DNA from 2 places in the Empedobacter sp. R132-2 genome. Region 2 is predicted to be linked to the other one. Evidence: riboswitches for the same ligand, from Rfam matches in the RefSeq annotation. Region 2 holds a riboswitch; the other holds the start of a gene.

Region 1 (17,915 bases), on a different contig from region 2:
CAAGTTCTATATTTTTACGTTTCGCAAAATCTTCAACCTGATCCAATTTTATTTTACCAACTCCGAAATATTTTGCTTCTGGATTTCCAAAATAATAACCCGAAACAGATGAAACTGGATACATCGCCAACGAACTTGTTAACTCAATCCCTGCATTTTTCTCTACATCCAAAATTTTGAAAATTGTTTCTTTTTCTAAATGGTCAGGACATGCAGGATAACCAGGAGCAGGGCGAATTCCTTTATATTTTTCTGAAATTAATTCGTCATTTGATAAAGTTTCATCTTTCGCATAACCCCAAACTTCTGTACGAACATATTTGTGCAAATATTCTGCATAAGCTTCAGCTAGACGATCGGCAATTGCTTTCACCATAATCGAATTGTAATCATCTAAATTTGTTTCGTAAGCATTAGCAACTTCTTCAATTTCATGACCAGCTGTGACAGCAAATGCACCGATATAATCTTGAATTGCTGAATCTTTCGGCGCAATAAAATCAGCAATCGAAATATTTGGTTGTTTTTTCGATTTTTTCGCTTGTTGACGAAGTGTATAAAACTCCTCTATTTTATTATTATTTTCATCAAACAATTCAATCGTATCATCGTTTACTGTATTCGCTTTAAAAAGTCCAAAAACAGCTTTCGGTTTAGCTAAATTTTCAGCTTCAATTTTATTTAACATTGACAAAGCATCTACATATAATTCTTTGGCATTTGTTCCGACAATTTCATCATCTAAAATCGCAGGAAATTTACCATGTAAATCCCATGTTTTGAAAAATGGCGTCCAATCGATAAAATCTCTTAATTCAGAAACTGTTGTTTGATGTGTAAAAACACCTAATTTATTTGGTTTAAAAGGTTTATTTTCTTCAAAATCAACTTTTAGTTTATTTTTTCGAGCATCTTCAATCGATAAGTATTCCTTTGATACAGCACGATTTAAGAAACCTTCTCTAATTTTTATGTAATCAGTAGTAGTTTCTGTTAGCAATTCCTCCTGTTGATTTCCAATCAATTTTTGACAAATCGTAACCGAACGAGAAGCATCTAAAACATGAATTGCTTTGTCATATTCTGGTGCAATTTTTACAGCTGTATGTGCCTTAGAAGTTGTTGCGCCACCAATCATCAGTGGAATATCAAGATTAAGACGTTTCATTTCTCTGGCAACATGCACCATTTCATCTAAGGATGGAGTAATCAATCCAGAAAGACCAATCACATCGACATTATTTTTTTGCGCTTCGTCTAAAATTGTTTCAGAAGAAACCATTACGCCTAAATCGATAATCTCGAAACCATTACAGCTTAAAACGACTGAAACAATATTTTTTCCGATATCGTGAACATCACCTTTTACAGTTGCCATTAAGATTTTAGAAGGCTCTTTGTCTGTTTTATTTCTAAGTTTTTCTTCCTCTAAAAATGGCGTTAAATAAGCAACAGATTTTTTCATTACGCGAGCCGATTTAACTACTTGAGGCAAGAACATTTTTCCGCTTCCGAAAAGATCTCCAACAACGTTCATTCCGTCCATCAAAGGACCTTCAATAACACGTAATGGCGAACCAATTTTTTTCAAAGCTTCTGCAGTATCTTCGTCAATAAATTCTGTAATTCCTTTTACTAAAGAAATTTCAATACGCTTTTCTAAAGGTAATTCGCGCCAAGCATCATCTTTCTTTTTCTCTTTTGTAACACCTTTTAGATGTTCGGCAAAATCAATCAAACGCTCTGTTGCATCGTCACGTCGATCCAATAAAACATCTTCAACGTGTTCTAATAAATCTTTTGGAATATCATCGTAAATCTCAATCATTTCTGGATTGACGATTCCCATGTCCATTCCGTGTTTAATGGCGTGATATAAAAACGCCGTGTGCATCGCTTCACGAACCGCATTGTTTCCACGGAAGGAAAATGAAACATTCGAAACTCCACCCGAAACTAACGCATGCGGAAGATTTTCTTTGATCCATTTTGTTGCATCAAAAAAATCGATGGCATTACGGCGATGTTCTTCCATTCCTGTTGCAACTGGGAAAATATTCACATCAAAAATGATATCTCTTGGATTGAAATTTACTTGATTTACCAAAATATCATACGAACGTTTTACGATTTCGATTCGACGTTCATAATTATCCGCTTGACCTTTCTCATCAAACGCCATAACCACTGTTGCAGCACCGTAACGTTTAATTTTCTTCGCATGTTCGATAAATAATTCTTCTCCCTCTTTTAAAGAAATTGAGTTGACAATCGCTTTACCTTGAACATTTTTTAGACCAGCTTCAATAATTTCCCATTTCGAAGAATCAATCATAATTGGAACTTTCGAAATATCAGGTTCAGAAGCAATCAAACGCAAATATTTTACCATAGAAGCTACACCATCAAGCATACCTTCATCCATATTGATATCGATAATTTGCGCGCCACCATCCACTTGGTCACGTGCAACCTGAAGTGCTTCTTCAAATTTTTCTTCTTTGATTAATCGCAAGAATTTTTTAGAACCAGTTACATTTGTACGTTCGCCAACGTTTACAAAGTTTGAATTTTCTCGTACAATTAAAGGTTCTAATCCAGAAAGTTGAATTTTTACGCCTGACATTGTTCACTAATTTTTCGAGGTTCGTATTCTTTTGCTAAATCTGCCATCAATTTGATATGATCTGGTGTAGTTCCACAACATCCACCCAAAATATTAACCAATTTTTTATCTAAGAAAGGTTTGATAAAATCTCGCATCATTTCAGGAGTTTCATCGTATCCACCGAAAGCGTTTGGTAAACCAGCATTTGGGTATGCGCTGACATAAAATGGTGCTTTTTCGGCTAATACTTCTAAATATGGAATCAAATCTGTTGCACCTAAAGCACAATTTAACCCAACTGAAATTAAATCAATATGTTCTAATGAAATCAAGAAAGCTTCTGTTGTTTGTCCAGAAAGTGTACGTCCAGATTTATCTGTTATTGTACCAGAAGCCATTAGAGGAACGTTGATTCCTGTTTTTTCTATCGCATCTTGAATTCCATAAAATGCTGCTTTTGCATTTAAAGTATCAAAAATAGTTTCGACAAGTAAAATATCTGCACCAGCTTCTAACATTGTTTTTGCTTGACGATAATATACATTTGCCAATAAATCAAAATCCACATCGCGATAACTAGGGTCATTTACTTGTGGCGAAATAGAGGCTGTCTTGTTGGTTGGACCTAAAGATCCAACTACAAAACGAGGTTTATCTGGGGTAGAAAACTCTTCACAAGCTTCTTTTGCTAAGCGAACGGCTTCGTAATTTAATTCATCAACCAAATCAACCATATCATAATCAACCATAGAAATAATATTGGCATTGAACGTATTTGTTTCGATTAAATCTGCACCAGCAGCCAAATATTCTCGGTGAATATCTTTTATGATTTGAGGTTGGGTTAAAACCAATAAATCGTTATTTCCTTTTAAAGAAGTATGAAAATCCTTGAATCGTTCTCCACGATAATCTTCTTCTTGTAAATTGTGCTTTTGGATCATCGTTCCCATTGCACCATCTAAAATAACAATACGCTCTTTTAGTATATCGTCTAATTTCATTCTAAATATTTTAAAAGCCTTATGGGAAGAAGTGTGAGGTAAGTCCTTATCTTTCTCTATTTGAGTAGGATTTAGCACCCAACTATACTTTGGGTTGCTAAGATTTCAACGGGCCTATTCCCTCCATCTTTCTTTATAAAGCTATGTGCAAAATTATTTAAAGTATTGAGAATAAAAAAATCAAGATTGAAAAAAACGAGTTCGAAACTTGGTTCATAGAAATAATTTTTGTTTGAAATAGTTCAAAATCTCTAATAGGTCATTTTTGAAATTTATTTTAGAAAATATTTCTTTAAAATTACTATTTTAAAGAAATAATATTTTAATTAGTTATTGAAAATTGTAGTTTTTAGAATATTTTTAATAAAAATAGGGTTTTATTAAAAATTATTAAGATTTGTTTTTTCTTTTAATTGTATTTTTTAGAAAATTATTTTTGTCTATAAATATTTATAGAATAAAATTCATTATTTGTGTATTTTTATCTATAATTACGGAAAATATTAAATTAAAGAAATGAAATTAATTTGGATATATAGAATTCTTTCGCCTAAATTTGTCCTCAGAAATAGTTCATTAAAATTTACATTTTATCAAGAAAAGTGGAGGGAAATGGCCCAAAGAAACTTTAGCAACCTGATTAATGAATCAAGGTGCTAAATCCATCCTTATAGGAAAGATGAATAAAAACTACTGTAAACCAATCTTCAATAATATTCTTTATTCAAAATGGTTCAATTGTTTTTATGCGATTGAACCATTTTTTTTCTTCACTTTTCTTTGGTAAATAATTAAAAACAAAACAAATAAATGAAAAAAATAAATATCGGATTGTTCGGATTTGGAGTTGTAGGAGAAGGAATTTACAAGGTATTGGAAGAAAAACCACAATTGAATGCTGCAATTAAAAAAATTGTAATTAAAGATAATTCTAAATCTAGAAATGCTCCGTCTGAATTATTTTCGACTAATGCGGATGATATTTTAAATGACGATGAAATAAATGTTGTTGTTGAGTTAATTTCGGATGCTGATGCGGCACATGATATCATTATAAAAGCGTTCAATAAAGGTAAACATGTGGTAAGTGCAAATAAAAAATTGATTGCAGATCATCACAAAGAATTATTGGATTTGCAAGCACAAAACAATGTTTCTTTTCTTTATGAAGCCTCTGTTTGCGGGTCAGTTCCGATTATTAGAAATCTAGAAGAATATTTTGATAACGATTTATTGAATTATGTATCTGGAATTGTAAATGGGACAACAAATTACATTTTGACGAAAATGGCGAATGAAAATGAGTCGTATCAAGATGCCTTAAAAGCAGCGCAAGAAAGTGGTTTTGCAGAAGCTGATCCAACGGCTGATGTAGAAGGTTTTGATGCGTCGAGTAAATTAGCAATTATTACGTTGCATGCTTTCGGTAAAAAGATTGATGTTGATCAAGTTATTCGAAAAGGAATTACTTCATTGAAAGTTGAAGATTTTAAATACGCAAAAGAAAAAAATTATACAATAAAGTTGATTGCTAATTCTAAAATTAATCATCAAACGGGTGAAATTACATCAACAGTTTTGCCAACTTTTGTTGAATTAAATAAAACAATTGCGCTTGTGAATAACGAATATAATGGAGTTTTGATTGGAAGTTCGCTTTCAGATGAGCAATTTTTATATGGAAAAGGAGCAGGGCGTTTCCCAACTTCTTCGGCTGTTTTGAGTGATATTTCTGCGTTGAAATATGATTATCAATATTCGATTCGAAAATATGAAAACAAAGAAGAAGGAGTTTTTAATCAAACAGGAAAGAAGCGAATTTATATCGGTTTTGAGAATCAAGCAGATGATGTTTCAAATATTTTTGATGAAATAGAAGAACGTTATCAGAGTAAAAATTACAATCATATTGTTGGTGTGATTGATATAGAAAAGCTCAAACAAAAAGAGACTATTGAAAATCCAAAACTTTCGATAATTGCGTTTGAGTAAATTTTTGTGATTAAAAAGCCTCAATATTAATTGAGGCTTTTTTGTAAATCTAAAAATTAAGGTTTTTGTAAATACTTTTCCAATAAAAGTTTTAGGGGTTTATTTTTAATTAATCCAGTATAAGTCATTTCAATTTTATAATCTTTTGAGATTAAAACCCAATATGGATAACTAATTTGTTCATTTTTATCAATGAATTCTTCTAAAAATAGGTGAGTTTTTTTATTCGATTTAGGTTCATATTTTTTGTTTAAAAAGATAATAGATTCATTTGTTTCTGCTTCAAATTCAATAAAATAAATGTCATTATTTAGAATTTGAAGTAATTCTTTATCCTTTTTTAATTGTTTCTTTTGAATCATACAGTAACTACACCAATTTGTCGAAAAATAAAGTAGAATTGGTTTAGGATTTTCATTAGAAATTGAATTAAATTTTTCTAATGAAATCTGTGCTTGGAGATTCAATGATGATAAAATGAATATGAAGTACCAGATTTTCATTAACGTAAATTGTATCGAACACCTATAAAACCTCTTGTTCCCTGCATAGGTGTATAGCTGTAATCATTTGGTTCAAAAATAACATCGTTTCTTCCTTTAGGAGGAGTAACGCCATTTCCAGGTTCTCCGAATGGGTCCCACCAACGAGCAATAACATCGCCTTTTGGTAAAACATTAAAAATATTTTTGATTCCACCATAGATTTCAATATTATTCTTAAATGATTTACTTAATTGAATATTTGCAATAACAGTTGGTTTTGAATATTCTGGTCGATAATCATTTTCTACTTGAGGTAATTTCATTTTGTCATTATAATTGGCGGTTAAATCAACAGTAAAACCTTTTTTGAATGTATAACTTGCTAAGAAATTTCCAGACCATTTTGGTGCATGATATTGAACTTCTTTTTCTCCATCTTCTTTTTTGTATACATCCATATAGGTTGCGCCAAGCATTATTTTTAGAGGAAAGTCAAATGTTGCATCTATGTTTAAAGAAACTCCTTGAGATATTGCGTGTCCATCTAAATTGTCATAGATAATCTTTGTTTCGTCAGTATCTGTATCAGCAATAATTTTGTTTGTGAAATAAGAATAGAATGTTGTAAAATCAAAGTTTAAAGCGGTGAAAGAAGTTGGTAGTTTGAATACATAATTAATATTTCCATTATATGATTTTTCAGGTTTTAATTCATTTTCAAAAACTACTTGTCTAGCTCCAGTTAATGCACGATGATCTTCTGTGAAGACATTCACAACACGAAATCCCGTACCAAAACTTGCTCTTAAAGTATGATGAGATGAAGGTGAAAATTTGTATGCAATTCTTGGAGAATGTATTCCTTTATGTGTTTTATCATAATCAAATCGATAACCAAGTAATAATTTGTTTTCAGAATTTAATGTCCATTCGTCTTGTACAAAAATACCAGGAATCTGTGTATTCATTGGGTTATTCTTGATTAGATTATTATCCTCATCATATTCTCCAGTACCTCTTGTGTTATCATCATAATAAGTATATTTAAATGAAGATCCTAAAAGTAAGCTATGTTGTCCAATTATCTTATCCCAATAAGCTTGAGCAAAAATAACTTGTTGTTTTCCTTGATAAGATTCTGGACCATAAAATGAATTCTGTTGATGAAAATTATAAGAAAATTGAGTCATTATTTTTTCTTTTATAGGTAATTGATACATTCCTATCGCTTCAAAACGATTTGTCATAATACTTTCGGCATAAACTTCGTCACTTCCTCTGTGTAGTTTTCTTTTCCAATTCATTTGACCTCCCCATCTATCTTCGTATAAATAACGTAAAGCAACTGATGCTGTTCTATTTTTTTGACGTTCAAAATCAAATTTATTGAATAACGTGATGCGATCTTGTAACGTTACATCCGTAAAACCGTCGTTATTTTTATCTTTCTTATTACCATATTTAAAGTAATTAAAACCAAATAAACTATTTACCTTTTCTCCTAAATTGTATTTGTATCCACCATCAAGATTGGTTTCCAACCAAGAAGTTGTAAAAGCATCCAAAGATAATTTTGGAGCAGATTTAGGAGATTTCGTAATTACATTAATTATACCACCCATGGCTTCTGTTCCATAAAGGGAAGATGCTGGTCCTTTTACAACTTCTATTCGTTCTACCAAAGAGTTCGGAATTCCGCTCAAACCATAAACAGTAGATAAAGAAGAAACAATTGGCATTCCGTCAATTAAAATCATGGTATATGGACCTTCCATTCCGTTAATATGAATATCACCTGTGTTACAAACATTACAGTTTAGTTGTGGTTGAACACCATTTATTAATTGTACAGCGTCAAATAATGAAGGTGTTGGATTTTTTTGAAAAAACTTTGGTGTATAGATTTCAATTGGAACTGGACTATCAGATTTTCTTACAGCTTTCATTGTTCCTGTAATTACAATCTCATCTAAATTTTCTGAAGAATCTTCCATATAAATAGAATCTTTTTGTTCCTGAGCATTTGATAGAATGGAGGTTAAGGTGATGAATAAATAAAATGTTGTTTTCATGTTAAGTAAAATTTATAATCAAATTAAAAAGTTAGACAAATCTAACAAAAATATTATTAAAAATGAATTTTTAAATTTTACTTAATTTTCAACTATATTTGTTTCCATGAATTCATTGGTCGAAGAAAATTACCTAAAAGCATTATTTCATCTTTCTGAAAATGGGAAAGGAGAAGTGAATGTGAAGGATTTGAGTAAGCATTTGGAAATAAAAATGCCTACTGTAAACAGTATGATGAAAAAATTAGCTGAAAAAGAATTGGTGATTTATGAATCGTATAAACCACTTCGGTTATCTGATAAAGGAATTCTGAAAGCTTCTTTGATTGTAAGAAAACACCGATTAACAGAGATGTTTTTGGTAGATAAAATGGGATTTGGTTGGGAACAAGTTCATGAAATTGCTGAGCAAATAGAACATATTCAAAGTCCAATTTTTTTCGATAAAATGGACGAATTATTGAATTTTCCTAAATTAGATCCGCATGGTTCTCCAATTCCAGATAAAAATGGAAAAATAGAAATTATCAATTACAAAAAATTGGCCGAATTTAAAGAAGGTGATAAAGTAGAAATATGCGCTGTTATTGGTTCTTCTGATGAATTTTTGAAGTATTTGAATTCAAAAAATATTCATTTGAATGATGAAATTGAAATCATTTCTGTTGAAGATTTTGATGGAACAATGAAGGTTAAGTTCCTAAAATCAAATGAAATTGAAATATTTAGTAATCATGTGACTTCAAGATTATTAGGTAGATAATGGTTTTTAATTTATAAAAAGAAAAAAGCAAGTTATTTAACTTAAAAAAGCAAGTTATTTAACTTGCTTTACAATTATTCCGCTTTTCCTTTTATTCTGAAAATTTTTCGAGAAGAAACTGGATCGTTAGATGTGATTGTTACAGATTTATTGAAATCTCCAGTCACAGAACCACTTGAATATTTAACGGTAATATCCGCAGATTTTCCTGGTTCGATAGGTGTTGTAGGATATTCAGGAACTGTACATCCACAAGAACCAACAACGCTTTTAAGAATTAAAGGTTTATCACCTGAGTTGGTTACTTTCATCTTAGCTGTTACTTCGGTATTCAACTTTATATTTCCAAATTGAATTTCTTCTTTTTCTAAACTAAGTGTTTGAGCAAATAAACTTGTAACGCCTAAAGCAAAAGCACCTAAAAACATTAATTTTTTCATGACGATAATTAATTTGTAACCAAAGTTAAAATAAATAATACAAAAAGTCTACCTTTTTTTGTATTTTAGTACTAAAATAATTAATATATATTAATATGAAAAGAATAATTGTTACAATAATGCTTCTAGTTTACAATTTTACTAATGCACAAATGTCTTCTACAGCTACTGTTAATGAATATAATCTACAAACTATTGTTGCAGAAGTAAAACAACAGAAATATACAGAAGGAGTTACTAATAAAGATGAATATTTTAATGTTAATTTTCTTCCTGCAAGTATAGATGGTTTCAAAGAAAAGGAGAATTTTAGATATAATGCATTACTAGACGATTTAGAGTTTTTAAGAGATGGATATTTATATAAAATGAATAAATTATCAAACCAGACTATTAGATTCGATGATGGTAAAATTCTTAAGTATGTAAGTTATATTGATGGGGGTACATTAACATCAAGATATTTACAAGTATTATCACCTTTAGATCGAAAAATTGTACTTTATAGAAAATTATCTAATGATGGAGTAGATGGTCTTGGTGCTGGTGGTTTAAATGCTTCTAATAAGAGAAATTATTTTAAACAAGAGAAATTATTGATTGGTTATAGTGATAAAATGTATAATGTTCCAAATTCAACTAAAAAATTTAAAGATTTTACAGATAAAGACGTAAATCAAATTGTAAGTACAAATAAACTTAGCATAAAAAAAGAACAAGATTTAATTAAACTTATTGATTTATTGAATAAATAAACAAATTATATAATATCTTAGAAATGTTGGGCAGATTGTGTAAATTTGCCCAAATTTATTTTAAGTCATATATAAATAATGGAAATCGCATCTAAATATACGCCAACGGAAGTTGAAGGAAAATGGTATGAATACTGGATGGAGAAGAAGTATTTTAAATCTACTCCAGATGAAAGAAAAGCTTACACAATCGTCATTCCACCACCAAATGTAACAGGTGTCTTGCACATGGGACATATGTTAAATAATACGATTCAGGACGTTTTAATTCGTCGTGCGCGTATGCGTGGATTTAACGCTTGTTGGGTACCAGGTACAGACCATGCTTCAATTGCTACTGAAGCGAAAGTTGTTGCGAAGTTAAAAGAGGAAGGTGTTTCTAAATTTGATATCGGTCGTGAAGAATTTTTAAATCACGCTTGGGATTGGACGCATAAACATGGTGGAATTATTTTAGACCAATTAAAAAAGTTAGGAGCTTCTTGCGATTGGGATCGTACGAAATTTACGATGGATCCAGATTTATCTGAATCTGTTCAACGTGTTTTTGTTGATTTATATAACAAAGGATTAATTTACCGTGGATACCGTATGGTAAATTGGGATCCGGAAGCAAAGACAAATATTTCTGACGAAGAAGTTATTCATGTTGATAAAAATGGAAAATTATATCATTTAAAATATCAAGTTGACGGAACTGATCAATATATTGTTGTGGCGACAACTCGTCCTGAAACAATTTTTGGTGACTCTGCAGTTTGTATCAATCCAAATGACGAGCGATATGAATGGTTGAAAGGAAAACAAGTTATTGTTCCAATCGTTGGTCGTAAAGTAAATATTATCGAAGACGAATATGTTGACATCGAATTTGGTACAGGATGTCTTAAAGTTACGCCTGCACACGATGTGAACGATTACGAATTAGGTAAAAAACATAATTTAGATTTTATTGATATTTTTACGGATGATGCGAAATTAAATGATTTAGGATTAAATTATGCTGGATTAGATCGTTTCAAAGCGCGTAAAGAAATCGAGAAAGAATTAGAAGAAAAAGGTTTACTTGAAAAAGTAGAAAATTATAATAATAAAGTTGGTACATCTGAAAGAACAGGAGCGGTGATTGAGCCTAAAATTTCAAATCAATGGTTCTTGAAAATGACAGATTTAGCTAAACCAGCTTTAGAAAATGTAATGAATGATACGATTAAATTTCATCCTGCGAAATTTAAAAATACATATCGTAATTGGATGGAAAATGTAACAGATTGGAACATTTCTCGTCAATTATGGTGGGGACACCAAATTCCTGCATTTTTCTATGGTGATGGAAACGAAGATTTCGTTGTTGCTCTAACAAAAGAAGAAGCTTTACCATTAGCACAGGAAAAAACAGGAAATGTTACATTAACAATCGAAGATTTACGTCAAGACGAAGATGCGTTAGATACTTGGTTTTCTTCTTGGTTATGGCCAATTTCTGTTTTCAACGGAATCAATGAGCCAGAAAATGAAGAAATCAATTATTATTATCCAACACAAGATTTAGTAACTGGTCCAGATATTATTTTCTTTTGGGTTGCGCGTATGATTGTGGCTGGATATGAGTATCGTAACGAATTACCTTTCGAAAATGTATATTTCACAGGAATTGTTCGTGATAAACAAGGGCGTAAAATGTCAAAATCGTTAGGGAATTCACCAGATCCAATCGAATTGATGAACGAATATGGTGCAGATGCTACGCGTATGGGAATGTTGCTAACAGCGCCTGCTGGGAACGATTTACCTTTCGATGTTGATTTGTGTCTACAAGGACGTAATTTTGCGAATAAAATTTGGAATGCTTTCCGTCTAATAAAAGGTTGGGAAGTGAAAGAAGATTTAGAACAAACTTCTGCTCAAACAAAAGCGGTTGAATGGTTCGAAAATAAATTCCAACAAGCATTAGCAGATATCGAACATAATTACGATCAATATCGTTTATCTGATTCATTGATGGCAATTTATAAATTGATTTGGGATGATTTCTGTTCTTGGTACTTAGAAGCAATTAAACCTACTTTTGGTGAGCCAATTGATGCAAAAACTTATGCAGCAACAATTTCTTATTTAGAAAATGTATTGAAAGTTTTACATCCATTTATGCCTTTCTTAACAGAAGAAATTTGGCATTTAATTGCTGAAAGAACAGAAAACGAAGCCTTAATTATTTCTAAATATCCTGAAGTAACATCTTTCAATGAAGAGATTATCAAGAATTTTGAAAATACAAAAGAAGCAACAACTGCTATTCGTGGATTACGTTCAGAAAAAGGAATGTCACCAAAAGAAGCATTAGAAGTTTTTGCTGATGCTCAAGCTGCGAATGAAATTTATGTAGATGTGTTCTCTAAATTAGGAAATGTTTCTAATTTCAATACAGGTGATAAACCAGAAAAAGGTTTTGCTTTCCGTGTTGGTACGTTAGAATTTATGGTTCCGATGTCTGATAATATCGATATTGAAGCTGAGCGTGAGAAATTACAAAAAGAGTTGGATTACAACCAAGGTTTCTTAAACTCGGTTCGTAAAAAATTATCAAACGAAAAATTTGTTGCTGGTGCGCCAGAACAAGTGATTAATGCAGAACGTAAAAAAGAGGCTGATGCATTATCTAAAATTGCTCAAATTGAAGAGCAGTTACAAGCTTTGTAATTTTAATTTAATTTTTAAAATATATGAAAAACCACTCCAAATTTTGGAGTGGTTTTTTTATTGATTTTTTTCGATTAACTTTAATAAAGCCTCAAAAAAGTATAAATGTCAAGCGAATTAAATTACAAAAAGAAAAAGTTGTATTCTGATTTTTTAAACCAAGAAAGAAATATTTTTGTTTGGATACCAGAGCGTTTTATAAATGAAAGTTTGCCTGTTTTGTATTTATTAGATGGCGGAATTAATGAAAAATTTAAGCAAATATCAAAACTAATTGATGAGTTAATTATATCAAATCATATTCAACCATTGATGATTGTAGGAATTGAAAATATTAATCGAAATTTAGATTTTACAAGAAATACATACATTGCAAAAGATAAAAAATGGGTTCCAGAATATGGAAATGCAGAATATTTTGAGAAATTTATTGTATTAGAATTACTTCCTTATATTTCGAAAAATTACTATACAAATAATTCGAAAACTATTGTTGGTGAGTCTTTAGGCGGATTATTGGTAATGGATATATTGTTTTATTTTTCGCATTATTTTGATTCTTATATCGCAATTGATCCTTCGCTTTGGTGGAATAACCACGAATTGTTTGACTCTTATTGTAAAAAATTTGATTTTAATCTATTAGAAAATAAAAAGATTTGGATTTCAAGTTCTAAAACTATTTCAATTTCAAAGTTTACAGATCAATTTGTAGAAAAATTACGCGAAAAAGATAACTTGAAATCAAATTGGAATTATTTACATGATCCTTCGCAAAATCATTTCACAATTTTCAATTCTTCAATAAAATCAGCGTTAATATGGATGTTTAAGTAATATTTTTTTAAATGATTCATATTACTTCAATAGGTTTCTCCAACAAGTTTGTCTAAATTTGCAAACCTTTTTAAAAAGAATTAATGCAGTATTTAGAACTACTTTTAATCGGAGTTTTCACAGCTTTTATTGGATCATCCATTCCTGGATTGTTGAATATGACGGTGGTAAAAATTGGGAAACAAGAAGGAACTAAAAGTGCATATAGTTTTATGTCTGGAACAGCGATTACGATTGCAATTCAGGTTTATTTGGCAATTTTTCTGGCAAAATTTATTGATTTTAATGAAGAAGTTACTAAAATTTTTAGGGAAGTTGGATTAGCTGTTTTTGTAATTATTACGATTTATTTTCTCTTTTTTGCAAAGAAACAAGATCAAAAAAATAAGAATAAAAAGCTAAAACAACAAGGTAATGTAAAACAGAAAAATAAATTCATCTATGGGTTATTGTTATCTGCCATAAATGTTTTTCCAATACCTTTTTATGTATTTTTAAGCGCAACGTTGATTTCGTATAATGTTAATGTTTTTGGACAACCAAATAGCTCAGTTTTTGCTTTAGGAGTCGTTATTGGTTCGATGATTATTTTTGGTCTGTATCTGAAATTTTTTAATTCAAAATCAGAAGAAGATTCGTTTATTTTAAAGAATATCAACTATGTAATAGGAGGAGTGACGAGTGTGATTTCTTTGTTAACGATTTATCAACTTTTTCAATAAAAATTTAATTCAAATTTTGCTTTGGATGCGAGTATTTAAGCAAATATTCCATCACTTCATCGCATTCTTTTCCTTCTAAAATATAACTCAAAATATCTTCGATTAATTCATCAATAATTTGAGGATTAAATTCAAATTTTTTAGCTAAATCAATACAAATTGCTTTTTCATTTTGATGAATATTCAAATCAACAACCATTAACAAAACAGCGTCGTACAACAAAGAAAGTCGATCAGTAAAGGTTTTTGGCAACGTAAAATCAAACTTCGTGTTCTCGTTCAAAATATAACTTATATCTTTGGCAGAAAGCTCATGAAATTTGGCAATATCAGAGATAATTTGAATCTCTTTTTCATTCAAATTACCATCACTTTTACCAATAATAAATAAATTTTTGATGTGATTTAATTTGTCAATCAAAGTAAGATTATTTTTCATTTGTTGCTTTTTGGGATTAAAAATACTTAAAATAGTGTTAAATTAACGTTCAAAATTTTTCATGTGCCAGATTTTAAAACGAAAATAGATGAGATTTATGATAAGCAATGTAAGAATAAAGCAAATATTCGTCATCTTACTGTTTATTAGCGAAAAATATATTTAGAAAGAGTTTTTCACATATGAAACCGATTTTAAAAGTCAATTGGTTTTTATCACCTTCAAAATTTCTCAATTATCCCTATAATTCTACAACTCAAAAGGTAATTGATTTTTTGATGAAATATTTTTAAATCTCGGTTCAACGATTTAATTTTATATTTGTTTTATACAACAATCAACGTTATTTTTGTAGTTAAATCTTATAGAATTGTTATCAAAAAAGACAAAATACGGACTAAAAGCAATGGCTCATTTGGCCAGACAAGAAAGTAACAAACCAGTTTTAATCGGACAAATTTCTGAAACAGAAGTTATTCCGAAAAAATTCTTGGAGGCTATTTTATTGGATTTAAAAAAGTTAGGCTTTGTCAATTCGAAACAAGGAAAAGGTGGTGGATATTATTTGGCACGTGATGCGAAAGATATTAGTTTAGCATCTTTGATTCGTGTTTTAGAAGGACCAATCGCGCTTTTACCTTGTGTAAGTAAAAATTACTACGAAAAATGTGATGATTGCCCTAACGAAGGCATTTGTACATTGAATAAGGTGATGGTTGAATTGAGAGATTCGACTTTAGAAATTCTTGAAAATAAATCTTTAGAAAGTTTAAAATAAATCTTTAGCCTGAGTTTTTCAGGCTTTTTTATTGTAAAATTTTATAAGAATGAAGAAAAAAAGTATAACTCTTTTTCGAGAATTCTTCCTAATTTCGAACATTTGTATTTCATGAAAAATAGATCTATACAACAAGAGTTTAAAGAACTTTTAGAACAACGTTCTTTTTCTACGCATCGTTATTTATTGGCGATTAGTGGAGGGATTGATAGTATGGTTTTGTTAGATTTATTCCGTCAAACAGCTGCAAATTTTCAGGTGGCACATTGTAATTTTCAGTTGCGTGAAGAAGACGCAAATGGCGATGAATTGTTTGTGAGAGAATATTGTGGAAAATATAATATACCGTTTCATTCGACTCGTTTTGATGTTGCGGCTTATCAGAAAGTAGGAAATTATTCGGTAGAAATGGCTTGCCGAAATTTGCGTTATGAGTGGTTTGAGCAAGTTCAACAACAAAATTGTTTGGATGTTTTGGTGACAGCTCATCATTTGGATGATAATATTGAAACTTTTTTGATTAATCTTTCTCGTGGAACAGGTTTGAAAGGTTTGGTTGGAATGCAAATTGATAATGGAAAAATCTTTCGTCCACTTTTAAATTTTACAAAAAATGATTTGTTGGAATATGCAAAATCAAATGAAATAAATTGGCGAGAAGATTATACGAATGCGACGGATGATTATACTAGAAATAAGATTCGTCATCACATTACACCAATTCTAAAAGAGCTTCATCCGCAATTTGATGAGAATTTTTTGTCAAGTTTAAATCATATCAATGATAATTATCAAATTGTACAAAATAAAGTTGGAGAAGTTAGAAGTGATTTATTCTCAGGAGATAATCCGATTGAAATTGAAATTTCAGCATTAAAAAAACTTCAACCATTAGAAACATTTTTACATTATTTGTTCGAAAAATATGGATTTTCGTCGAGCAAAGAAATTTTAAAATTTTTGGATGCAGAAACGGGAAGTGAAATAAAATCAGCAACTTATCGATTAATTAAAAATCGAGAAAATTTGTTGTTGCAAAAAATAGAAGAAGAAAATGAAGATGAATTAACGATTTTTGATGAGTTAATTGAAATCAATTCGTTAAATTTGAAGTTCGTGAAATCGATAAATCCACACGAAAACGCTACTGAAATAGTAGACTTTACATCAATTTTGTTTCCGCTTAAACTTAGAAAAGTGAAAGAGGGAGATTTCTTTTATCCAATTGGAATGAAAGGTCAAAAAAAATTGTTGAGTAAGTTTATGAAAGATTTGAAACTTTCTAAGTTAGAAAAAGAGAAGGTTTGGTTGCTTTGTGACCAAAAAGATCAAATTATTTGGGTGGTAAATCATCGTTTGGATGAACGTTTCAAAACGACAGAAACAAGTAAAAACTTTTTAAACATTACAGTATGTTAAAGAAACTTTGGATACTTTTTTTGTTTCCAATTTTAGTCAACGCACAGTTATTTAGTCCTGCAAAATGGTCGAGTTCGGTGAAGGAGGTTGGACAGAATGAGTTTGAAATCGAGGTAACAGGAAAAATTGATAGAGGTTGGCACCTTTATTCAATGAAACATCCTGATGGAGGAATTGGAATTCCAGCAAGTGCATCATTTAAACCAGCTGCAAATGCAAAATTGATTGGAGGTACGCGCGAAGTTGGAAAACGTATAGATAAATACAGCCAAATTTTTGAACAAGATGAAAAATATTACGAAAATCAAGTAAAATTTGTTCAAAAAGTGAAAGTTTCGGGTGATAAACCTGTAAATGTATCGTACACAATAGAATTTCAAATGTGTGATGCCGAACGTTGTTTGCCACCAGATGAAACAAGCGGAACGATAAAATTAACGCCTTCCGCAAAAGTTGAAGAGACGAAAGAAGAGGCAAAGCCAGCAGATGCTACAGAAGCAAAAGATACTGTTGCAGTAAATGAAATTACGCAGGATTCTGTTCAAGAAGATTCTACAGCTGTTGTTGTAGCAACACAAGATACAATCAAAAAAGTTGATGATTCTTTATTAGCAGATAACGAAAAGAAAGATAATGGTTTATTGAAAATCTTTTCTTTAGGATTTTTAGGAGGATTAGCAGCGCTATTAATGCCTTGTATTTTCCCAATGATTCCTTTGACAGTAAGTATGTTTACAAAACAAAGTAAATCGAAAGGAGAAGGAGTTGGAAAAGCCTTTATTTATGGATTATCAATCATTGTTATTTATGTTGCATTAGGTTTATTGGCGACAGTTATTTTTGGACCATCAGTCCTAAATGAAATGTCAACAAATCCGTGGGTGAATTTAGCATTCTTTGC
Region 2 (13,558 bases):
GAAATTTAATTTTGGTATGACATTGATAAGTTTTATCAATTTAGGGAAAAATTAAAAATAAAAATTTATGATTAACTTGAAAATCTCCTATATTGAAAATAAAAATAAGATATGGAGACTGGATTAAATATACGTCAAGCTATTTTGAATGATGCAGATAGAATTTGGGAAATTTTGCAACAAGCAGTTGAGAAAAGAAAAGAGGAGGGAAGTAATCAATGGCAAAATGGTTATCCAAATCTAGACGTTGTAAAAAATGATATCTCAAATGGTTTTGGTTATATAATTGAGAATGATAATAATCTAATCATTGGATATGTTGCAATTATTGATGAGATAGAACCTGCTTATACAGCAATTGAAGGAAAATGGCTGAATGATGATCTATATATTGTCATACATCGATTGGCTGTTGCACAAGATGTTAAGATGAAAGGTTTGGGAACTTGGGCAATGACCGAAATCGAGAAGGTTGCAATTTCAAAAAACATACATACTATAAAAGTTGATACCAACTTTGATAATATTGGAATGTTGCGTGTTTTTGAAAAGTTAGGTTATCATTATTGTGGAGAAGTTTATTATGATGGAAGTCCAAGAAAAGCTTTTCAAAAAATTATTCAGGATTTAACATAATTGAAGATTTCAGATAGAATTTAGAAAAACTAAATAATCAAATTGATAAAATGATAAAAAGATTCCAAAAAAGGAATCTTTTTTTATGAATTTACATAGGATAATTATGTTTAAAATGTAAAATTAATATTTTAACCCCTAATTTTTATAGGGTGTAATTGAAAATAAATGATTTTATTTAAAAATAATCTAATTTTGATAGGGTTAAAATTAAAAACTTATGAAAGTCGGATTAAAATGGAAAGTAGCTTTTGCAATTATAACGCTAGTTGCATTCGCTGGATTATTTTGGAAACCAGTTGTAGATATTCCAAATACAGGAGAATTCCTTAGCGAAGAAAATATTGTAAATTCAGATGTCGCCTGGATTTTAGCAGCTGCAGGATTGGTGTTATTGATGACGCCAGGTTTATCATTTTTTTATGGAGGAATGGTGGGGAAACGAAATGTTATTTCTACCATGTTGCAAAGTTTTATTGCCTTAGGTGTGATTTCGATTTTGTGGGTTGTAGTTGGGTTTTCACTGTCTTTTGGTGAATCAATTGGTTTTACAATAAATGGAGAACATTACGGAATTATTGGTAATCCTTTAAGTTACCCATTTTTTAGTCATGTTGGAGCATTTCCACATAAAGACATGGCATCTACAATTCCATTTGTCTTATTTGCATTGTTTCAAATGAAATTTGCAGTCATTACACCAGCGCTTGTAACTGGTTCTTTTGCTGAAAGAGTACGTTTCATTTCATATTTATTGTTTATGATTTTATTTAGCTTAATCATTTACACACCGCTTTGTCATATGGTTTGGCATCCAGAAGGTTTATTGAATAAATATTTTGGAGTAAAAGATTTCGCTGGAGGAACTGTTGTTCATATGAGTGCTGGATTTGCAGCATTGGCAGGTGCTTTGGTGATAGGTAAACGTAAAAACAGAGAACACAAACCTGCAAATATTCCATTTGTTATGCTCGGAACAGGAATGTTATGGTTCGGATGGTTTGGTTTCAATGCTGGTTCAGCTTTGGGAGCAAATGCCACAGCAGCACTAGCTTTCGGAACAACAACAATTGCTTCTGCTTCTGGAATGATGACATGGATACTTTTTGATAGAATTAATGGTCGCAGCGTTACTGCTATGGGAGCGTGTATAGGGGCTGTAGTTGGATTAGTAGCAATCACTCCAGCTTGTGGGTTTGTTACAATTCCTGAAAGTATATTTTTTGGCTTTATAACAGCTATTGTCTCAAATGTAATGGTTCATTGGAAAGTGTTAAAAAGAGTTGACGATACTCTAGATGTTTTTGCATGTCATGGAGTCGGAGGAATCATGGGAATGATTTTGACAGCTATTTTTGCACATGGAGAAAATGCAAGCTTATTACATGGCGGGGTATATGTGTTTGCACATCATATGATTGCTTTGTTGCTCGTTTCGTTATTTACTTTTTTAGGTGCGATTGCTTTATTTTATATTACGGATAAAATGATTCACTTACGCGTGAGTGATAGAGCGGAGTTCGAAGGCTTAGATTTGTCGCAACACGAAGAAAGTTTGCATTAAGTAAACAATAGTATTATAAAAAAATCCGACTACTTTTAAGTAGTCGGATTTTCAGTTTATATTAATCCAGCGCGCTTTAACAAAGCGTCTGCTGTTGGTTTATGACCTCTAAATTCTTCGTACAGTTTCATCGGTTCTACAGTTCCACCAGATGATAAAAGTTTATAGAATTTTTGAGCTTTTTCTGGATTGAAAATTCCAGTTTCTTGGAAAAATGCAAAGGCATCTGCATCCAAAACTTCGGCCCATTTATATGAATAATAACCAGATGAATATCCACCTTGAAAAATATGTGAGAAGGATGTACTCATCATATTTTTATCAATTTCTGGATACAACTCTGTTCGTTTAAAAGTTTCTTTTTCAAATTGTTGTAAATCATTAATTTCAGCCAAATCATTCGCATGATAAGCCATATCCAATAATCCAAAACTCAATTGACGAACAGTTTGATAACCTTCCATAAAACTTGAAGAAGCTTTTACTTTTTCAATTAATTCTTGCGGAATAATTTCTCCTGTTTGATAATGTTTTGCAAATAATTTTAAAGCTTCTGGTTCGTAACAAAAGTTTTCGTAAAATTGAGAGGGTAATTCAACAAAATCCCAATAAACATTTGTTCCAGAAAGACTTTCGTACGTTGTATTTGGTAACATTCCGTGTAGCGCATGTCCAAATTCGTGGAACAATGTTGTCACTTCCTGAAATGTCAATAATGACGGCGTGTCTTTCGTTGGTTTTGTAAAATTACAAACAATCGAAATGTGCGGACGTTTGGTGTTTCCATTCACATTAGAAGCATCTCTATAACTTGTCATCCAAGCACCAGGGCGTTTTCCTGCGCGCGGGAAAAAGTCTGCATACAATAAACTTAAGAACGCACCATTTTTATCTAGAACTTCATAAGTTGTTACTTCATCGTTGTATTTATCAATTTTATGAATTTCTTTAAATGTAATTCCATACAATTTTGTTGCGACATCAAAAGCTCCTTGAATCACATTTTCTAACTGAAAATAAGGTTTCAATTCTTCGTCAGAAAGACTGAATTTTTTCTGTTTTAATTTTTCAGCATAATACGCATGATCCCAACGTTGCAATGTTTCAATCCCATCAGTTTCTTTTGCAAATGCAGTTAATTCCTCAATTTCTTTTTCTGCAAACGGTTTTGCTTTCGTTAATAAATCATTCAAGAAATCTAAAACAGTCGTTGGTGTTTTTGCCATACGTTCTTCCAAAACATAATCAGCATGCGTTTTATAACCTAATATTTTAGCACGTTCGTGACGAAGTTTTACGATATTTTTGACATTTTCTTCGTTGTTAAATTCATTATTTTGATAGGCTTTTACTCCATTTGCTCTAAACAATTTTTCTCTTAATTCACGATTTTCTGCGTATTGCATAAACGGAATATAGCTTGGTGCTTGTAACGTAATCAACCAACCTTCGTGATTTTTTTGTTCAGCATCAGCTTTTGCTTGATCAATAGCATATTGAGGCAAACCTTTTAAATCATTTTCATCTGTGATAATCAATTCGTATGCATTAGTTTCAGCCAAAACATTTTGTCCAAATTGCAAAGAAAGCATAGCCAATTGCTTGTCTATTTCGCGTAATTTATTTTTGTCTTCTTCGTTCAAATTTGCCCCATTTCTTGAAAAACCTTTGTATTTTTTTTCTAATAAATAAGCTTGTTCATCTGTTAAATTCAACGAATCCTTTTGATTATAAACGACTTTAATTCGTTCAAATAAATCTTGATTTAAGCGAACATCATTTCCAAATTCAGATAATAAAGGGGAAACTTCTTGCGCAATTTCTTGAATTTCATCATTCGTTTCAGCAGAATTAAGGTTGAAGAAAATAGAAGAAATACGTCCTAATTTTTCACCCGAAAGTTCCATTGCTTCAATTGTATTTGCAAAATTTGGCGCTTCAGGATTCGCAGTAATTGCATCTATTTCTGCTTTTGCTTCTTCAATTGCTTGGATAAAAGCAGGTTTGTAATCTTCAATTTTGATTTTAGAAAAAGGAGCACTTTCAAAAGGTGTTTCAAATTTTTCTAATAACGGATTTGCCATTTATGGTGTATTTTTTTAGTTAAAATATATTTGTTTGAACTCTTTCAAATTCTAATCCAAATGTAAGAAATCTGACAAATCGTCAAATTTAATGTGTGATTAATTTAGAGTTATTTACATTTGTTTTAAAAGTAAACAATTATGAGTGTAGCCTTAATATTCAATCAAAAACCAACAGAAGAATGGCAAAGAAATTTACAAGAATTGTTGCCAGATACGAAAGTTGAAGTTTATCCAAATATCTCAAATCCAAAAGATGTAGAATTTATTGCAACTTGGAAACCGCACAAAAATTATGTGACTGAATTTCCAAATCTAAAAGTTGTACAATCAGTTGGAGCAGGAATTGACCATTTGTTGCATACCAAAATTCCAGATTCAATAAAGGTAACACGTATTGTTGATCCTGCTTTGAAGCAAGAAATGTTTGAGCATGTTTTGGCTTGTGTTATGACTTCAATGAAAAATCTATTGACGTATTATAAAGATCAAGTTCGTAAAGAGTGGAAGCCTACTACTTATCAAAATATCAAGGAAACAACTATTACTATTTTAGGATTAGGTGAAATCGGAAAGTTAGTAGCAGAGCAATTTGTTGCGTTAGGTTTTCAAGTCAAAGGTTGGTCGAATTCGCCAAAAAATATAAATGGAGTAGAATCTTTTTCTGGAAAAGAAGGCTTGAATGCTGCGATTTCTAAAACTAATTTTATTGTCAATATTTTGCCTTTGACAGATGATACAGAAGGTATTTTGAATAAAGACTTTTTTAAAGAATGTTCAGATCATACAGTTTTGGTGAATGTTGGTCGTGGAGCACATTTGGTCGAAAAGGATTTATTAATTGCAATCGAAGAAAAACAAATAAAAGAGGCTTATTTAGATGTTTTTGTAGAAGAACCTTTACCTGAAAATCACCCTTTTTGGACGAATGAAAATATTTATGTAACACCTCATATTGCGAGTGTTACAAATGCAACAACTGCTCTAAAACAAGTTGCAGATAACTATAACAGAATGAAAAATAACGAAGCTTTATTGAATGAAGTTTCATTAGAAAGAGGTTATTAGATATACCAAAATGACGTAAGATTTTGTTAAAAAGACGCATTTATGTTTTTACTTGTCAAAAAAATCTTTTAACATTGTATTTGAAAAAATAAAAGCTAAAAATGAGTGATTATATTCAACTTTATTCAATTGATAATATTTTAAGAACTTACAAAGAAGAAGCAACTGATCGTCGGTTAGCAATCTTTGACGTAGGTCCTGAGAACAATTATTATTTTGTAAAACGAAAACCTTATAAGTTTACGTCGCTTGGGTTGATTTTAATCACAGCAGGAACATGTGAAATCACGGTGAATTTAGAACCAACATTAATCAAACGTGACGATATTATTGTGGTTCTTCCAGGTCAGTTGTTCGAGATTATAGAGCATTCGGCTGATTTTGCTGTTCAAGCAATCTTCATTGATTCAGATCTGATTATTGAAGCTGGTTTTCACGTGAAATCCAATAATTTAGTAGAATTTTTATCGTCCAAATATCCTAAAATCATTTCTTTAGATAAAAAGATTGTACGTGATATGCGCTACAATCTGAATAAGATTAGTAAATATACCATCAAGAATGAAAATATCTTTGCAAAAGATTTGGTTTTACATCACTTTTCAGTGTTGATGTATGAGATGGGAAATTACTACAACCAAGCTGTAACGGCAAAAAGTACAACGAAAGAAGTCAGAAAGGAGGAATTGGCTAAGCAGTTTTTGTATTTAGTTTCAACTCATTTTCGTCGTCAGCGTAATGTACAATTTTATGCAGATGAAATGTTTATTAGTCGTAAACATTTGACTAAAATTATTGTCGAAGTCTTTAATAAATCACCCAAACAAATCATTGCTGAAGCCATTGTATTAGAGGCAAAAGTCTTGCTAAAGAACCCAAAAAATAGTGTTTCTGATGTTGTGACAGAATTAAATTTTATAGATACCTCAGTTTTTAGTAAATTTTTCAAAAATTATGCCGGTGTTTCTCCAAGAACTTTCATAGCTTCTAATTAATAATTGATGTAAATCAATGTAAATGTGAAAACTTTCTAAAAACGTCTTTCTGACATATTATTACGTTTATTTTGCTAACTAATTTGTTAAAATGGATAGACCTTTGTTGCTCAAATTTTAATTGATGCGTCTTTTAGTAGATAATCGATACATGAAATTTGAATGAAAAGAATTTTATGGTGGTAGATTTTACAAAAAAAATATTTGCACATATTTCAGCAATCGGTGGTTATGTGCCAGAGAATAAACGAACTAATTTCGATTTAGAAAAGATTACAGACACTTCTGATGAATGGATTGTAAAAAGAACGGGAATTAAAGAACGTCGTATTTTAGAGGAAGGTTTAGCGACTTCTGATATGGCGGTTAGTGCAATTCAGAATTTAATTGATACATACAAAAAAGACATCAAAGATGTTGATGCGTTGATTGTTGCGACTTCTACACCAGATATGTTGATGCCTGCTACTGCGAATATTGTGTGCGAAAAGTTAGGAATAGAGAATGTTTGGGCATTTGATATGAATGCAGCTTGTTCTGGATTTTTATACGCGTTGGACATGGGTGCTTCATTGGTTGAAAGCAAACGTTACAAAAATGTTTTGGTCATTGGTGCTGATAAAATTAGTGCGTATGTAGACATCAAAGATCGTTCGACAAATATTTTGTTTGGAGATGGAGCTGGAGTAGTTTGGTTAGAGCCTACAAATGAAGAAGGAATTTTGGATGCTTTGTTACAGAGTAATGGAACTGGAAAAGAATTCTTGAATATAGAAGGAGGTGGTTCTTTGTATCCAGCGAGTTCACAGTTGTTGGTTGATGAGAAGCGTTACATTAGACAAGATGGAAAAATTGTATTCAAAAATGCAATTCAATCAATGAGTGATACGTGTGTCAATGTTTTGAAACGCAATGATTTTTCTGTAGAAGATGTAAATTGGTTGGTTCCGCATCAAGCGAATAAACGAATTATTGACGCTGTTGGTAATGAAATTAATATTGAAGAAGGTAAAACTTTAATCAATATTGAGAATTACGGAAACACAATTGCAGCGACAATTCCGTTATGTATTTGGGAAAATGCATCAAAATTAAAGAAAGGAGATTTATTGATGTTGACAGCCTTTGGAGCAGGTTTCTCTTGGGGAGCAAGCTTATTGCGTTGGACAATTTAATCAATAAAAATCATATATTTTTGTTCATAAAGAACGGCAAGAAATTGTCGTTCTTTTTTTATTGTAAACTATTAAATTCTTCACCACACTTCTTGCATTTGAACACGTTTTTGTAGTAAATTGGGTAAACCCAAAATATGATAGAAGATAATAAAGAAAGTAAACCTTTTCCACCTTTCATTGACTTGTAATTGCTGTAATACTCATTACTTTCACACTTAGGGCAAACAAGAATTTCATCCAAATCATTGGTATAATTTGAAGTATCAATTTCTTCTAAAACTTTCATAGCACGATCAGTATCTTCTTTCTTAATTTTTACTTTCACGCCACCAATGGCATTCGACAAAAACTGATTCATCCCAACCGAATGTTCATCAATAACAAAAGCATCAATTTGTTCACTCTCTAATTTTGAACGTAAAATATGTGCTTCAATAGGGCTTTCAAATGTTTTTAATGTAATAAGTTCCATACTAATTGTGTTAAAAATTCAATTCAATATCCGATATAAAATTAGTTCTTTTTATCTTAATGTTTTAAATTTTTTAGTAGATGAAAAATGTAATTCAATGTTTATTTTTAATTGTATTGATGATGAATACGACACATGCGCAAAACCTAAAACAAGTTGCTTACAAAGATGGCTTACAAAAATTGAATGGTTTAGTAACCGATAATACAACAAAGAAAAGTCCAGGAGTTTTGATTTTACCTGCTTGGAAAGGAGCTGATAACGAAGCAAAACAAGCTGCAATAGATTTAGCAAAAGAAGGTTATATTGCGTTTGTTGCAGATATTTATGGAGAAGGAAGCAATCCGAAAGATAATGCGGAAGCGGCTAAAATAGCAGGAAAATACAAGTCTGATTTTGCAGCTTATCAAAAACGAATTGATTTGGCGTTGAAAGAGTTAATCAAAGCTGGTGCAGATCCAAGCAAAATTGCTGTAATTGGTTATTGTTTTGGAGGAACAGGCGCATTAGAAGCTGCTCGTGCGCAATTACCTATTGTTGGCGTTGTTTCTATTCATGGTGGATTAGCAAAAGATTTGGCTCGAAAAAATATCCCTCTTAAAACAAAAGTTTTAGTAGAACATCCAGCTGATGACGAATCTGTAAAACCTGAAGATATTTCGAATTTGGTACTTGAAATGAACGAAGGAAAAACAGATTGGCAAATGATTACTTACGCAAATTCAAAACATACATTTACCAATCCAGAATCACCAGATTACAATAAAGTAATGGCAGATAGAGCGTGGCAACATACATTATTGTTTTTAAAAGAAGTATTGAAATAAAACCATTAATTCGAGTGAAATTATTTTTAGAATTTTGTATCGAGAATAAGGTTTTAGAAGATAAAATTCATCTTAATTCTCGATACAATTTTAAAAAAAACATAATAAGAAATCTACTGAATAAACAACTGTATCATTTCATACCAAAAAGCAGCTGTAAAAAAGCCTATAATAATACTGATTCCAATAATCAAATTGGTTAGTTTGGTGTTGAGTTTAAATTGTTCCGCAATAATACTCGATGTTACTAATGTAGGCATTGCAGCTTCAAAAATAGAGATTTTAGCCACATCACCTTTTATCCCAATTACGATGGCTAAAAGCATTACAACTGCAGGCGCTATCATTAATTTGTAAACCATAGACATCGAAATTTGTGACCATAATTTTCTCCAACCATTAAACTTTAATTGCAGTCCAACTGAAAATAAAGCCAACGGACCTACAGTTGCAGCTAATTTATCGAAGAATGGTTCGGCAGGAGATAAGTCGATAAATTGAGATAAAATCAATGCACTAATACAACCCAAAAATGGAGGGAAAGTAAATAATCGTTTCAAGATAAATTTAGAATCTATTGCTCCAGATCCATTACTTCCTCCTTTTAATGCAGAAACTATTCCGATGGTTGATAAGCACAAAAACATGGTTTGATCACAAATAATCGCAATACTTAAATATTTTTCTCCATAAAATGCTGAGATCAAAGGGAAACCAATAAAAGAGGTATTGCTATAGCCGCTTGCCAATTCCAATGTTCTTCTCGAACGCTCCGAATAGCCTTTTGCTTTGCTGTAGAATTTCATGTAAAATAAACTTCCAACGGCAATAATGACAGTCGAAAAGATAGGGAATAGCATTTCTTGCGACCATTCTACTTTTGGTAAATACTTAAACGAGACTGCTGGTAAAGCTAAATATAAAATCCATGTATTGATCCCTTTATGTGCATCAGGATGTATAGATTTTGTTGCTTTAAACACCATTCCGGCGATTATGCAGACTGCGATTAATATAAAATTTACCATTTTTTAGATATTTAGAATGCAAAGTTACAATCCCATTTTTTTTTACCCTAAAGATATCACTTTTTATTCAATGCTTATTTTTTATAAAATGGCAAGATTAGATATATTTAATTTATTATTATCTAAAATTACTTTTGAATAATGATTTTCATTTTCCAAAATAGCTGTAAATGGAGCAGGAATTATTGTATCAGTTGTAGGAAACTAAGTTGTTTTAATAAAATAATTTAGTAATAATATTTTCCCTTCATCTGAGCCATTAGTACCAAAAGTATCAAAATCTCCTTTTCAGAATTTAGATGTTGTTTTCTATTATAATATATGATTAGTTGCTTCAATATAAGTTGTAGGTAAACCAATTTCAGAAATTCCAAAAATAGAATGTTGATCAAATTCTGCTTAGTTCTCATAAGCTAAATATATTCTTCATTCGTTTTACAAAAGTTAATCTTGTCCAACCAACTTGTAAACTAAACTGATTATCGGTTTCTTCAATTAACTCAAAAGCTAGAATAGTTGTATAAAATGATTTCGTTTTTTCTAAATCATTTGTAAACAATTGTAATTCTTATATTTTCATTCTGCGATTTTTTATAAAAGTAAACCAACTAAACAGAAGAAAACATCAAGACGAATTGATTTAATTAATTGCGCTATAAGTAAATTATTTCCTTCAATTAGTTATTATTCTTTTCTTTCAAAAAACCTTTTTCTTGACACAAAATTCTTACAGAATTTCACTCGAAATGACGGTTTTTTCATATAAAAAAGGTAGAATTATACTACTGATTTCTATATCAAAATAAACATCTATTTCTATGTCTCTATGTGGTCATTTATTCAAAAGTTGAGACAAATTATATCTTTATTTTATTCTCATCATAGTCACCAAAGAAGTAGCCACATGCGTTTCTTTGTTCGTCGTTTCGTCAACCACAAAAATCTCTGTGCGTATGGTGCTTATCTTTTTTCCGCCTTTTATCACATAGGCTTTTGATAGTAAATAATCACCCAAAGCAGGTCGTAAATAATTCACCTTTAACTCAACTGTTACCACATAACAATCGTCGTCATAGTGAGAAACAGCAGCATAACCAGATGAAACATCAACCAAAGAAGCAATCATAGCACCATTAAACATTCCGTGCTTACGTGTCATCATTTCTTGTTTTGGAATCTTAATCGAAACATAGTCCGTTTCGCATTCGATAAGTGATGCGTTATAAAATTTTAAGGTTTCTGAACGATTAAAACTTACCTCTACTAATTCTCTTTTTTCTGGCGTCATATAAAATTGCTTTCAACAAATATAGAGATTTGTCGAAAGCAATTTCAGTTATGCAGTTACGTTATTCAAGTTTTCTTCTTTGATAATCGTATTTTGATGTGACAAAATTACTTTATCCAAACCGCGGTAATAATTCCCTTTGTCAACAGTAATCAATAAATTATTTTTCGGAATTTTATTGATAATCTTATTGTTCGGGAAATGTTGTTTCGAGTTTTTGAAGGTAATAAATACATCATCTTCAGTTAGATTTTTGACATCATCTTCCGAAATAATATCAATCAATTCATAAGGTAAATAAAGTTGATCGAAGATATAATGAAACGTTTTAAGGCGTTTTCCGTTCAATTCTTTGCTATGTTGCAAAAAGTTTCTCAATCTATGTACAACAGCGTAGAAATTACCTACCAAAGGCGGTTTGGGAATATTACGCTCGAACAAGCAACCATCAATCAAACTAAGCGGAAGTTTGATATTCAATTCATCTGTTTTTACATTGTATAGATGGCGATAATCCAAACCTCTTTTCTTGAATTCTTCAATAATATGATCTTTTAGCGCAGGAACTTTAATAGGCAATTGTTGATTGATAAAATCGACCAATTTTTCATCTGATATAGGAGCTAAATTAAGCTCAGAAATGTTTTGTGACATACAATAAATAGTTAAAATAAAACAATTATTGTATTTCGATAATAGGGGATTTTTCGTTGTTTTTGGATGAACTCCCGTATTGTTTTACCACCGTGGAGACTCCTCTCGGTTGGTATCGTTTTCTACGATTCGAAATACGGTGTAAAACTACATAAAAAATTGAATATGTAGTAATCTTTTCTAATAATTTTATTTTAAAATGATCACTTAGAATTTTATTCTAAATTGGATATTGTTTCGATAATAAAGTTTTGAATAATTGCTTGATTTGTTTTTTTATATTCTACCATATAGATACATCGTAATACTAGTTCATTTATTCATTTTCCAATTTATCTCTATTCATCAACATTGTTAAACCTATCTCTCTATGTGGTTATAAATTTTATGTTCTGAATTAGATGCGACCATGAAACGAGTTTAGGGTGACGACTTCGCTATTAAAAATCAAGATTTTGAAAATTTTACAAATAATTAAGATAAATTTAATTGTTTGCCGAAAATTATTTTATACATTTGAGTAACAAAGTAATTAAAAAATGAAGTTTACGTGCTTATATATGTCGATTCGCAAACAGGTTTGGAATATCCAGACGTGGGAAAGTCATGTATACTAAAAAGAGATTTTATTTTTTAATATATTTTAGGTTTCCCCGTCGAGTTTCGATGGGGATTTTTTTTGAACAAAAACAACAATTACCAATATAAAATTAAAAACAATGCAAAGTTTACAACAATTAACGATCCCAGTTTGGCCCTTAGAGGACAACACAATCTTAAACAATGTTTCGGTAACATTTCAACTTTTTGGACTTCCATTAGGAACAGCTCCAGTCATTTTGATTAACCATTCCTTACACGGAGATTCAGATTGTACCTATCATTGGGATGGGGTCATGGGAAAAAACAAAGCAATTGATCTTAATGAGTATACGGTAATCTGTATAGATATTCCTGGAAATGGCGTTTCCCAAACCATAAAGTACGACTATATACCACGCGATCACATTACAGCACGCGATGTAGCGGTGTTGTTTTGGTTGACGTTATTTGAATTGGAAGTAGACGAGATTTTTGCCATTATTGGTGCAGACTTAGGCGGAGGATTAGCGTGGGAAATGGCATGTTTGTTCCCGAATAAGGTGCTGAATATTATTCCGATAGCAGCAAGTCTTAAAACAACAGATTGGTTAGTAAAAGAGCCAACAGCTAAAAGCGAATACCTGAAATCTATTTTCTATTCGATAGATATATCACGCAATAGAGGCGATATATTGCAAGTTTCGCAATACATCAAATCAAAAATACATGTGATTTATGTAAAGAATGGAAACTTGTTCAACAAAGCAGAATTAAAACGTTATTACGCCAAACTGCAAGAGTTTAACAAACATGTGCAGTTCCACGAAATAGAACAAATAGAAGATAACGAATTACTAAAAGCAAACATCGATAAGGTTGAAAAAATAGTAGATGGTATCCTCGAAAAAGAATATATAAATAACGTTGCATAAAAACTAAAGCTCCTGCAAGGGAGCTTTTTTTTAGTGAATTTTATATAATATATTAAGAAATAGTCTTCTTGTCTAAATTTATAATTTCTTTGTCTAATAATTCTTTAAATAAATCAATAGTATTATCAATATATTTTCTTGGATTACCAGAAGCAGTTATATAAAATTTGTTTAATTTATTAACTATTTCATTATATTTTAAATCATAATTGTCAGAATCATAACTATCAATAAGAGTCTTATACCAATT

Evidence for each region. A riboswitch is a leader RNA that binds a small molecule or an ion and turns the genes downstream of it on or off. The one in region 2 is predicted to bind S-adenosylmethionine.
Region 1: another riboswitch for S-adenosylmethionine. It lies ahead of HXZ69_RS12495 (homoserine dehydrogenase); the one in region 2 lies ahead of HXZ69_RS14135 (hypothetical protein).

Annotation. Positions count from the first base shown of each region.
Region 1 covers NZ_JACAGG010000032.1:13,895-31,809, forward strand. Annotated here, with positions in the region: gene metH (methionine synthase) at 1-2,626, opposite strand, end outside; gene HXZ69_RS12490 (homocysteine S-methyltransferase family protein) at 2,614-3,612, opposite strand; SAM riboswitch class I at 3,656-3,754, opposite strand; SAM riboswitch class I at 4,200-4,298, shown strand; gene HXZ69_RS12495 (homoserine dehydrogenase) at 4,423-5,604, shown strand; gene HXZ69_RS12500 (thioredoxin fold domain-containing protein) at 5,661-6,107, opposite strand; gene HXZ69_RS12505 (TonB-dependent receptor plug domain-containing protein) at 6,107-8,161, opposite strand; gene HXZ69_RS12510 (metal-dependent transcriptional regulator) at 8,268-8,924, shown strand; gene HXZ69_RS12515 (DUF1573 domain-containing protein) at 8,999-9,364, opposite strand; gene HXZ69_RS12520 (hypothetical protein) at 9,484-10,119, shown strand; gene HXZ69_RS12525 (valine--tRNA ligase) at 10,198-12,819, shown strand; gene HXZ69_RS12530 (alpha/beta hydrolase) at 12,925-13,656, shown strand; gene HXZ69_RS12535 (LysE family transporter) at 13,740-14,378, shown strand; gene HXZ69_RS12540 (tellurite resistance TerB family protein) at 14,383-14,817, opposite strand; gene HXZ69_RS12545 (RrF2 family transcriptional regulator) at 15,188-15,595, shown strand; gene tilS (tRNA lysidine(34) synthetase TilS) at 15,707-17,014, shown strand; gene HXZ69_RS12555 (protein-disulfide reductase DsbD family protein) at 17,008-17,915, shown strand, end outside.
Region 2 covers NZ_JACAGG010000045.1:1,926-15,483, forward strand. Annotated here, with positions in the region: gene HXZ69_RS14085 (GNAT family N-acetyltransferase) at 112-636, shown strand; gene HXZ69_RS14090 (ammonium transporter) at 857-2,200, shown strand; gene HXZ69_RS14095 (M3 family metallopeptidase) at 2,257-4,284, opposite strand; gene HXZ69_RS14100 (2-hydroxyacid dehydrogenase) at 4,426-5,352, shown strand; gene HXZ69_RS14105 (helix-turn-helix domain-containing protein) at 5,454-6,347, shown strand; gene HXZ69_RS14110 (beta-ketoacyl-ACP synthase III) at 6,524-7,522, shown strand; gene HXZ69_RS14115 (putative signal transducing protein) at 7,581-7,997, opposite strand; gene HXZ69_RS14120 (dienelactone hydrolase family protein) at 8,078-8,824, shown strand; gene HXZ69_RS14125 (AEC family transporter) at 8,938-9,852, opposite strand; gene HXZ69_RS15340 (VOC family protein) at 10,259-10,411, opposite strand; gene HXZ69_RS14130 (PaaI family thioesterase) at 10,718-11,140, opposite strand; gene HXZ69_RS14135 (hypothetical protein) at 11,189-11,794, opposite strand; SAM-I-IV-variant riboswitch at 11,843-11,937, opposite strand; gene HXZ69_RS14140 (alpha/beta fold hydrolase) at 12,514-13,308, shown strand; gene HXZ69_RS14145 (hypothetical protein) at 13,361-13,558, opposite strand, start outside.